DNA from 3 places in the Pantoea sp. SGAir0418 genome. Region 3 is predicted to be linked to each of the others. Evidence: predicted binding sites of a transcription regulator. Region 3 holds the regulator's gene; each other region holds the start of a gene.
What was found. Region 3 encodes Fur, which represses iron uptake genes when iron is present. Its sites were predicted from a motif close to ATAATAATGAGAACNACTATCAA; they were not measured.
Positions count from the first base shown of each region.

Region 1: the regulator Fur is predicted to act here: its motif matches at 1,372-1,394, upstream of C1N84_RS19815 (TonB-dependent siderophore receptor).
Region 2: the regulator Fur is predicted to act here: its motif matches at 1,413-1,435, upstream of fes (enterochelin esterase).

Region 1 is NZ_CP027912.1:168,674-171,939, reverse strand. Features, by position in the region: gene C1N84_RS19815 (TonB-dependent siderophore receptor) at 1-1,327, opposite strand, end outside; gene C1N84_RS19810 (ABC transporter substrate-binding protein) at 1,820-2,716, shown strand; gene C1N84_RS19805 (amino acid ABC transporter permease) at 2,713-3,266, shown strand, end outside.
Region 2 is NZ_CP027911.1:3,494,453-3,497,718, forward strand. Features, by position in the region: gene C1N84_RS16375 (TonB-dependent siderophore receptor) at 1-1,227, opposite strand, end outside; gene fes (enterochelin esterase) at 1,489-2,763, shown strand; gene C1N84_RS16385 (enterobactin synthase subunit F) at 2,756-3,266, shown strand, end outside.
Region 3 is NZ_CP027911.1:2,826,146-2,829,411, forward strand. Features, by position in the region: gene ybfF (esterase) at 1-120, shown strand, start outside; gene ybfE (LexA regulated protein) at 290-565, shown strand; gene fldA (flavodoxin FldA) at 703-1,233, shown strand; gene fur (ferric iron uptake transcriptional regulator) at 1,586-2,035, shown strand; gene C1N84_RS13180 (hypothetical protein) at 2,097-2,492, opposite strand; gene glnS (glutamine--tRNA ligase) at 2,729-3,266, opposite strand, start outside.

The DNA.
Region 1 (3,266 bases), on a different contig from region 3:
CTTCGGTGGAGTCGGTGGCGGCGATGTTGTCTTCGAAATAGAGCGAGCTGATGGTGGCGCTGTTTTTACTGTCACGCTGCGAACCGTCGCTGGAAACGCCGCCGAAATCGACGCCCGGTGCGCTGGTGGCCTGTACCGATGCCGGATCGTTAAGCTCATCGCGATTCCACTCAGCACCCAGCGTAACGGTTTGATCGACCAGCAGCTGCAGCGGGAAATTGATCTCGCCGCCGGCGCGATAGCTCTCCAGCCGGCTGGTAGCGTACGTATCGCTGTTGATCATCCCTTCGGTGCTGCCGCCGGAGCCTTCTTTCAGGCGGGTGTTATTGGTTTTCTCATAGCTAAAGTTGAGCTTAGAGGTGCCCCAGTCCCAGATGCCGTTGTGCACCACTCCATAGTTCTGGCGATACAGGCGGTTGGTTTCGCTGCCGTACAGCGCTTCCACCAGTCCGCTGGCGCTGGCATTGCTGTTGCTGTTTTGCGTGTCGCCGGCATAAATATTGCCCTGGCGACTGTAGCCATAGCTGAAATCGACAATCTGCGTCGGGGTGATTTTCCACGACAGCACGCCATTAATGTCTTTGTTACGCACCCCTTCGCGTCCGGCGGCGTAAGCGCCATTTTGCGCGGTATTGATGTCGAAGGCGTCGGCATCCGTTTTGTTCAGGTTGCCGTACAGCCGCATGGTGAGTACCTCACCGGCCAGCGGACCGCTGAGGTTGAAGTTTGCGCGGCGGGTGGCGCCTTCCTTGTCATCTTCTGGCTGGTTAGTGAACAGCGACAGCGAACCGTGCCAGTCATTGGTCGGGCGTTTGGTAATGATGTTGACCACACCGCCGGCGGCACCGGAGCCATAACGGGCAGCGGCCGGACCGCGTATCACCTCAATGCGTTCCACCATTTCCGGCGGTACCCAGTTGGTATCCCCGCGTGAGTCGCGCTCACCGCGCCAGCTGTAACGCACCGAGTTACGGGAGGTGACCGGCACGCCATCGATCAGCACTAAGGTGTTTTCCGGGCCCATGCCGCGAATGTCGATCTGACGGTTGTTACCGCGGCTGCCGCTGGCGCCGTTACCGGTGAGGTTAACGCCGGGCATTTTGCGGATGATGTCCGCGAGGTCGTTAACGGGCGGACTTTTTTTGATGTCTTCAGCGGTAATGGTGGAAACCCCCGGCTGCTGCTTCAGCTCCTGCTCTGCCGTCACAATCATCGACTCATCGTCGGCCAGCTTCTCCGTGGGTTCAGCGGCAAACACCGGTGAGGTTAACAGGCCCGCCAGGCACAGTGCGACCGGACGCTTTTTGCCACATACAGTTACATTCACTTATATCATCTCCCTGATGCGTTAACATTTGTAAGCAAATGCGCATGATAATGAGAATGGTTTGCATTGTATATTGATGTGCGACTTCTTTACATTCCTGCGCAAATCGCCTCGACGGGCCGCTTTTTTGTCAGTTTTTGTCAGCAGGGCGATACGCTGGCTTAGACAGGAACGTTATGGCTAATAAGCAAATCATTCAGCATGGCAGCATAAGCAGGTGCCTGATTTGCGGTAACAATCTGATTTTTGCGCGATGACAGGGCCGCATTCAGGCCAGCAAAGAACCCTATTGCCGGATTTCGGCAATAGATATCTGTTTTTCGCATTTGTGATCGCTGCCTATCTTCCAGAGAATGGCTGCGGGACGTTCAGAGGATGACAATCCTTTGCGCCGCGCGGCTTTACGCGACATGGGCAAAGGGAAAAATACATCGCTACCTCGACGCCTTTTCCCTGCCGGGAAACATTTTAAATATCAGGAGAAAGGTTCCAGTGAAATTCGCAAAAGGTATCACCCTTTTCGCACTCGCTCTCAGTGCGCACACCGCGTTTGCCGCCGAACAATCCGTCCCAACCGACAGCTCACTGCATGTACAGGCTGATGCCGCGCTGAAAAGCCTGGTGCCCGCCGACGTGGCGAAGCGTGGCTATATTGTGGCAGGAACCAACCCCAACACGCCGCCCACCACCTTCTATAAAGAAGACAACAAAACGCTGGCCGGTCGTGAAATTGACATCATGAACGCGGTCGGTGAGCGTCTCGGCATTCAGGTGCAGTGGCGTGATACCGGCGGCTTCGACAACATCATTCCGGGACTGAAAACCGGTCGCTACGATGTGGCCTTGTCCAACATCAACGCCACGCCGGCGCGCGCCAAAATTATCGACTTCGTGAGTTACTACGACGCCAGCCGTCTCGGCATTATTTCGCGGAAAGACGCCAACGTCGCGCCGTTCAAAACCCTCGACGAGGTGTGCGGTAAAGAAGTCGGCGCCGGTTCCGGCACCACCCAGGTGACCCGTCTGGAAGAGGCCAGCAAAGCCTGTGAAGCGGCCGGGAAAAAACCGATTAAAGTGTCAGTGTTCCCGGATCGCCCGGCGGGTGTTCAGGCCGTGGTCAGCGGGCGTGTGCCGATGTTCCTCGGTCCATACGAAGGCCTGCTGTGGCAGGTGAAAGTGATCAAACCGCTGACCATGAGCGGCGAAATCACCGTGCATGATGCGCCGGTATCGGTCGCCTTCCCGAAAGATTCCGCGCTTGAACCTGCCGTACAGGCAGCGCTGAACTCGCTGATTAAAGATGGCAGCTACCAGAAGATCCTGGATAACTGGGGCATCGGCTTTGGCGCGGTTAAAGAGTCAAAACGTAATCAGGATATCTTTCAATGAGTGACTTTCACGACCACACCGACGATCTGAAAATCGTCGGTAAACGCTACTACGGACGCTGGCTCAGTGCGCTGGTGGTGCTGTTGTGCGTGGTGGCGATGGCGCATTCGATGATCAACAATCCGCGCTTCGAATGGGGCGTGATTGCGGAAAACTTCACTGGCGAGTCAATCCTGCAGGGCGTGCTGATGACGCTGCAGCTGACAGCGATTTCGGTGGTGCTGGGCTTCGCCTTTGGCACGGTGCTGGCGCTGATGCGCCTGTCATCCAACCCGGTGCTGGTCGGCGTCAGCTGGTTCTATACCTGGTTTTTCCGCGGCGTGCCGATGCTGGTACAGCTGTTCCTGTGGTACAACATCGCGGCGCTGTACCCGACCATTTCGCTGTCGCTGCCGGGTCTGGGTGAAATCTGGAGTACTCAGTCCAATGCGCTGGTCAGCCCGTTCAGCGCGGCGGTGATCGCGCTGGTAATGCATCAGTCTGCCTATGCGGCTGAGATCGTGCGCGCCGGGATTCAGAGCGTTGGCAATGGCCAGCTGGAAGCCGCACG
Region 2 (3,266 bases), 670 kb from region 3:
CTGCTGGTTCCACTCGGTGCCCAGCGTCGCGGTCTGATTGACGCCCAGCTCAAACGGCAGGCTGATTTCACTGTGCAGCAGCACATCGTCCAGCTGAATGGTATTGAACCCGCTGTTGGAGAAAATCCCTTCCGTGCCGCCCGCCAGACCTTCATTAATGCGCGTATTGCGGGTTTTTTCGTAGCGCGCCCAGCTGCTGGTGCTGATGCCGTTATCCCACGCGCCGGTCCATTTCAGTGAAATATTCTGGCGATACAGACGGTTGGTTTCATCGCCGTACAGGCTCTTCACCAGCGCGTTAGTGTTGGTGTTCTGCGTATCGCCCGCGTACAGGTTGCCCTGACGACTGTAACCGGCCTGCAGCTCCAGCGTCTGCATGGGGGCAAACGCCCAGCTCAGCAACGCATTGATGTCTTTGTTTACCGAGCCTTCGCGGCCTGCCGGGTAGCTGCCGGCATAGCTGCCGGTGCGCGCTGCCGCATGTCCTTCATTGATGTCGTACGCGTCGGCCTGAGTTTTGGCTAAACCGCCATACAGCCGGAAGTTGAAGTCGTCGCCCAGCGGCCCTTCAAGGCTGAAGTTGGTGCGTTTGGTCGCCCCTTCCGATTTGTGTTCCGGCGCGTTGAAGTAGGTATTCCACGAACCGTGCCACTGCTGATCGCTGTACTTTTTGGTGATGATGTTCACTACACCGCCCGCCGCGCCGTTACCGTAGCGCACCGCGGCCGGCCCGCGAATCACGTCGATGTGATCAATCATCTCCGGCGGCACCCAGTTGGTATCGCCGCGCGTATCACGCTCACCGCGCCAGCCGAGACGCACTGAGTTACGGCTGGTGATCGGCATGCCGTCCACCATGATCAGGGTATTTTCCGGTCCCATGCCGCGAATATCGATCTGACGGTTGTTGCCGCGCTGGCCGCTGGTCGAGTTACCGGTCAGGTTAACCCCCGGCATGGTACGGATAATTTCTGAGACATCGCGCGCCGGTGGATGCTTTTTGATCTCATCGGCGGTGATGGTGGAAACCCCCTGTGCCTGCAGCGTCTGCTGCTGGGCCGTCACCATTAAGGTGCCACCGTCCATCGCGCTGGCATCGGGAGAAGAGGCGTTGCTGGAAGTCGTCTTGCTGGAAGTCTCTGCTGCCCAGGCGCTGCCGGAGAGCAGTGAGGCGCTGAGCCCCAGTTCAATCAAAATAGCGAAGGTTAACCGCGAGTAATGCTTCATTTTTTTCATTCCTGGAAGGCCAGTTCTGCGCCACAGCGGAGTGACTGGCGAGCCGGTGAGAAGATCCCTGTCTTTATCGCGCAGCCGTTCACACCTGGCAGGGCCATCCTTTGCTGAATCCCATGACTTACCGGGTGCCAGACGGAACGTGCGTGCTCATTTTGAGCGCAGTCACCCTATTGCAAATGCAAATAATTATCAATAGTATTATTTATCAATCCTATGTAAACCTCCCCGTACAGACGGCGACTGGCAGCCCCTATGACCTGGCGAAATGATGGAATTGGTAGCGAAGCCTGGTGGCAGGAGCAACAGACTCAGGGCATTCCGCGCATTGAGCCGCAGCAGGATGGCACCTGTCTGGTGACCTTCTTCTGGCGCGATCCGCAAGGCAGTGAAACCACCTCCCACACCCAGCGCGTGTGGATCAACATCACCGGCGTGACCGATCACCATCAGCGGCGCCCGCCGCAATCGCTGATGCGCGTCGCCAGTAGCGATGTCTGGTACTGGCAAACCGTGCTGCCGTCACACTGGCGCGGCAGCTACTGCCTGATGCCGGATCGGCAGGCCAGCGATTTCAGCGGCGAGCCTGACATGCATGCGCTGCGCCATTGGTGGCGCGAAAAATTCCCTGCCGCGCAGGCCGATGCGCTCAATCCGCTGCGCAGCTGGTCCGGCGGACGCGGCATGGGCGTGTCACTGCTGCACCTGCCTGACGCGCCCGACCAGCAGGTGTGGCGTGCGGTGGATGAGGGCCGCGCCCCGGCGCTGACGCTGCAGGAGCAGCAGTGGGACAGTGCGCTGCTCGGCAATCGTCGACGGGTGTGGCTGTACGCCACAGGCGAGGCGCAGCACGGCCCGCGTCCGCTGGCGATACTGCTCGATGGTCAGTTCTGGGCGCAGCAGATGCCGATTGCCGGACCGCTGCAGCAGCTGACGGCCGCGGGCAAGCTGCCGCCGGCGGTCTACCTGTTTATCGACATTATCGATCGCGAACACCGCAGCCGCGAGCTGCCATGCAATCCGCAATTCTGGCAGGCGGTGCAGCAGGAGCTGTTGCCGCAGGTGGCACGCTGGATGCCGTACGATGCGCAGCCGGCGCGCACGCTGGTTGCCGGACAAAGCTTCGGCGGTCTGGCCGCGGTGTTTGCCGCGCTGCACTTTCCCCACACCTTTGGTAATGCGCTCAGCCTGTCCGGCTCCTTCTGGTGGCCGGAGCGTGGTAACCCGCATGGCTGGCTGCTGCAGGCGCTGGACCATGGCCTGGCACCTCGCCAGCCGCTGCGTTTCTGGCTGGAAGCAGGCCAGCGTGAAGGCCTGATTCTGCAAGCCAATCAACAATTACAACAACAACTTACCGCTGCCGGCTATCAGGTGCATTACCAGCCGGTAGAGGGCGGCCATGACGCGCTGTGCTGGCGCGGTGGTCTGCTCGACGGTCTGCAAGCTTTGTGGCGCAATCCAAATTCATTCATCACGCCAGACGTGAACCGGAGCGACAGTAAATTCTCTGATGAACGACACTATGATTGACCAACAAACTCTGCCGCTGGTGGCGGCGCAGCCTGGCATCTGGATCGCCGACCAGCTCAGCCGCCATCACAACGCCTACGCGGTCGCGCACTTTGTCGAACTGCGCGGCGACATCAACAGCGCGCTGCTGGCGCAGGCCATCGTCGACGGCATGCAGGAAGCCGATACCCTGAATATGGCGTTCGGCGAAATCGACGGCGAGCCGCTGCAGTGGCCGCAGCCGCAGACCTTCAGCCTGCCAGACATCGTTGATCTGCGCGGCGAAGCGGATGCCGCTGCCGCCGCACGCGCCCTGATGCGTGCCGATATGCAGGGTGACCTGCGTGTGCTGAGCGGCGCGCCGCTGTGGCACCATCGTCTGTTCCGCCTCGGCGAGCAGCACTGGTTCTGGTATCAGCGCTATCACCATCTGGTGGTGGATGGCTTCAGCTTTACCGCGCTGACGCGCCGCATCGCCAATCTGTACAGCGCCGCCGTACAGCACCAGCCGCCTGAGCCGACAC
Region 3 (3,266 bases):
GCGCTGCTGCGCCAGTTCCCGCAGGCGCAGGCGCACATTATCAGCGGTGCTGGCCACTGGGTGCATGCCGAAAAACCCGATGCCGTGCTGCGCGCGGTGCGCCGCTTTTTTAACCTGTAAAAGCAAAAGCTTGCTACGGGCGGTTTAGGGTTGGCGTCGCGCCGGGCGCTGGAGTATGATGTCGCGCTAAAAATTTGCCGCGGATGCTTTTTTCGCCGCGGTCGGGCCGATAAATGTTTAAATCGCGCAGCGCCTTTCCGCCGTTCGCGCCCACGCAGTTTCACAAACCATGGCAAAAGAACAGACAGATCGTACCACGCTCGATCTCTTCGCAGACGAGCGGCGTCCCGGTCGCCCTAAAACCAGTCCGCTGTCGCGTGATGAGCAGCTGCGCATTAATAAGCGCAACCAGCTGAAGCGCGACCGGGTGCGCGGCCTGCGCCGCGTTGAGCTGAAAATGTCCAGCGAAGCGGTCGACGCGCTTAATACGCTGGCCGAGCAGCAGAACATCAGCCGCAGTGAACTGATTGAACAAATGCTGCTGGCGCAGCTCAAACTGGCGTAACGTGCGCAGACCGCACGCTGGAACACAAACTCAGCGCTTTACACATTCCGCGCTTTTCGCCGGTCTGCTATCATTCGCATAACTGTGTCGTCTTCTGACTTACTTTCACAATCAGGATTTAAGAGGTTACTCACTCCATGGCAATCGTAGGCATTTTCTTCGGCAGCGATACCGGCAACACTGAAAACATTGCAAAAATGATCCAGAAACAACTGGGTAAAGATGTCGCCGAAGTGCATGACATTGCTAAGAGCACCAAAGAAGATCTCGAAGCATTCGATATTCTGCTGCTGGGTATTCCGACCTGGTACTACGGTGAAGCCCAGTGCGACTGGGATGACTTCTTCCCGACGCTGGAAGAGATTGATTTTAACGGTAAGCTGGTGGCGCTGTTTGGCTGCGGCGATCAGGAAGATTACGCCGAGTACTTCTGTGACGCGATGGGCACCATTCGCGACATCATTGAGCCAAACGGCGCAGTGATTGTGGGCCACTGGCCAACCGAAGGTTACCACTTCGAAGCCTCTAAAGGTCTGGCAGACGACAAACACTTTCTCGGCCTCGCCATCGATGAAGATCGTCAGCCTGAACTGACTAACGAGCGCGTCGACAAATGGGTTAAGCAGATCTTTGACGAGCTGCAGCTGCAGGCGATCATCGAAGCCTGATGCTTTCCTGTCCGATGTGGGCGCTGGCTCACATCGGGCAATGGAATTACCTATAAAAATAATAGCTACGGTTTTTTAACTTTTTCCCTCAATTCTGTAGAATACCCGCAACGGTCATCTGCTTATTCCTCGGGCATCAGACTGAGACTGCGCGAAAAGGAACATCGATCTGCACGATCCCGCTGAGGTTCACGACATTTCTCCTTACAGCATCCGGGGAATTGTCCGCCGCAGCCGGTTTTCATTTCGCAGGCTGAGCTCTATAATGAGACGCAAATGAGAATGCGCGTTGACCACACATTCAAGGCCTTTGCGCCGTAAGTGACTAGCAAAGTAACAGGACAATATCCGCATGACTGACAACAACTCCGCATTGAAAAAGGCTGGCCTGAAAGTCACGCTGCCCAGACTGAAGATTCTGGAAGTGCTTCAGGGACCCGGACCCGAGTCCCATCATGTCAGTGCGGAAGATTTGTACAAACGCCTGATCGACATGGGCGAAGAGATTGGTCTGGCGACGGTATACCGTGTTCTGAACCAGTTTGACGACGCCGGCATCGTGACGCGTCATAACTTCGAAGGCGGGAAATCCGTGTTCGAACTGACCCAGCAGCATCACCATGATCACCTGATTTGCCTCGACTGCGGCAAAGTGATCGAGTTTAGCGATGAATCTATCGAAACGCGTCAGCGTGAGATTGCAACACGCCACGGTATCAAACTCAGCAACCACAGCCTGTATCTGTACGGCCACTGTGCGCTGGGAGACTGCCGCGAAGACGAGACGCTCCACGATCAGTAATTGAATATGCTATGCAGTATAAAAAAACCGGTGCCAGGCACCGGTTTTTTTATGGCTGCGTTCAGGCGACCAGCGTTTCCTGCAAATAGCGCCAGCGCGGAACAGGCGTGCTGCAGTCCAGCACCGCCAGCGAAATGCGGGTCTGGTTATTGCCGTTAAGCATTTGCAGTTCGTGATACTGAATGGTCACTTCCTGCTGCTGCTGGGAAATGATGGCATGCTCACTGGTGGCGATTCGCATCCCTTCCCGCTGCCCGTGCAGTTTGCGAAACAGGGTTTCAGTGTCATTGAGATCGAGCTGTTTGCCTTGCGGCGTCACCATTTTGAAGTCGGGATGAAAGTGCGACAGCAGCAGGTCCATACTGTCATCGCTGCCTTCGGCCTGATTAAAAATACGTTCGATAAGCTGATGTAAAACCACCACGCTATGTTTGGCTTCCAGAGCGAGACTTGTCATTTTTCTTCCTTCGCTAACCCGCACAGCAACATTTAAGAGCGCATAGCCTACCTGAAAATAATGATTTCACACGGGTAAATTAGTTAATTTTATTAAAGTCAGATTAGTCGTAATCGCGCGCGATTACTGTTTTTTGTCTGGTTCAGCATAATCGATTCCCGTTTGCAGATAACGGGCAATAAAAAAGGGCGATTGCTCGCCCTTTGCTGATCATATCGTGCTATCAAGCAGTAAAATTATTCGCCGATTTTTGCCCAGGTATCACGCAGACCCACGGTGCGGTTGAACACCAGTTTCGACGGCTGCGAGTACACGCTGTCAGCGCAGAAGTAACCTTCGCGCTCAAACTGATACGGTGCCAGCGCACTGGCGGCACGCAGACCCGGCTCAACGAAGCCCTGTTTGATCTCCAGCGAGTTCGGGTTGATGGTGGTGAGGAAATCCTCGGCCGCGCCCGGGTTTGGCACGCTGAACAGACGATCGTACAGACGGAATTCGGCAGGCAGCGCGTGAATCGCCGACACCCAATGGATAACGCCTTTCACCTTGCGGCCATCGGCCGGATCTTTGCTCAGGGTGTCGACATCGCAGGTAGCGTAGATGCAGGTAATGTTGCCGGCTTCATCTTTCGCCACGCGCTCGGCACGAATGACATAAGCGTTGCGCAGACGAACTTCTTTACCCAGCACCAGACGTTTGTACTGCTTGTTGGCCTCTTCACGGAAGTCGGCGCGATCGATCCACACCTCACGGCTGAACGGCACCTCACGCGTG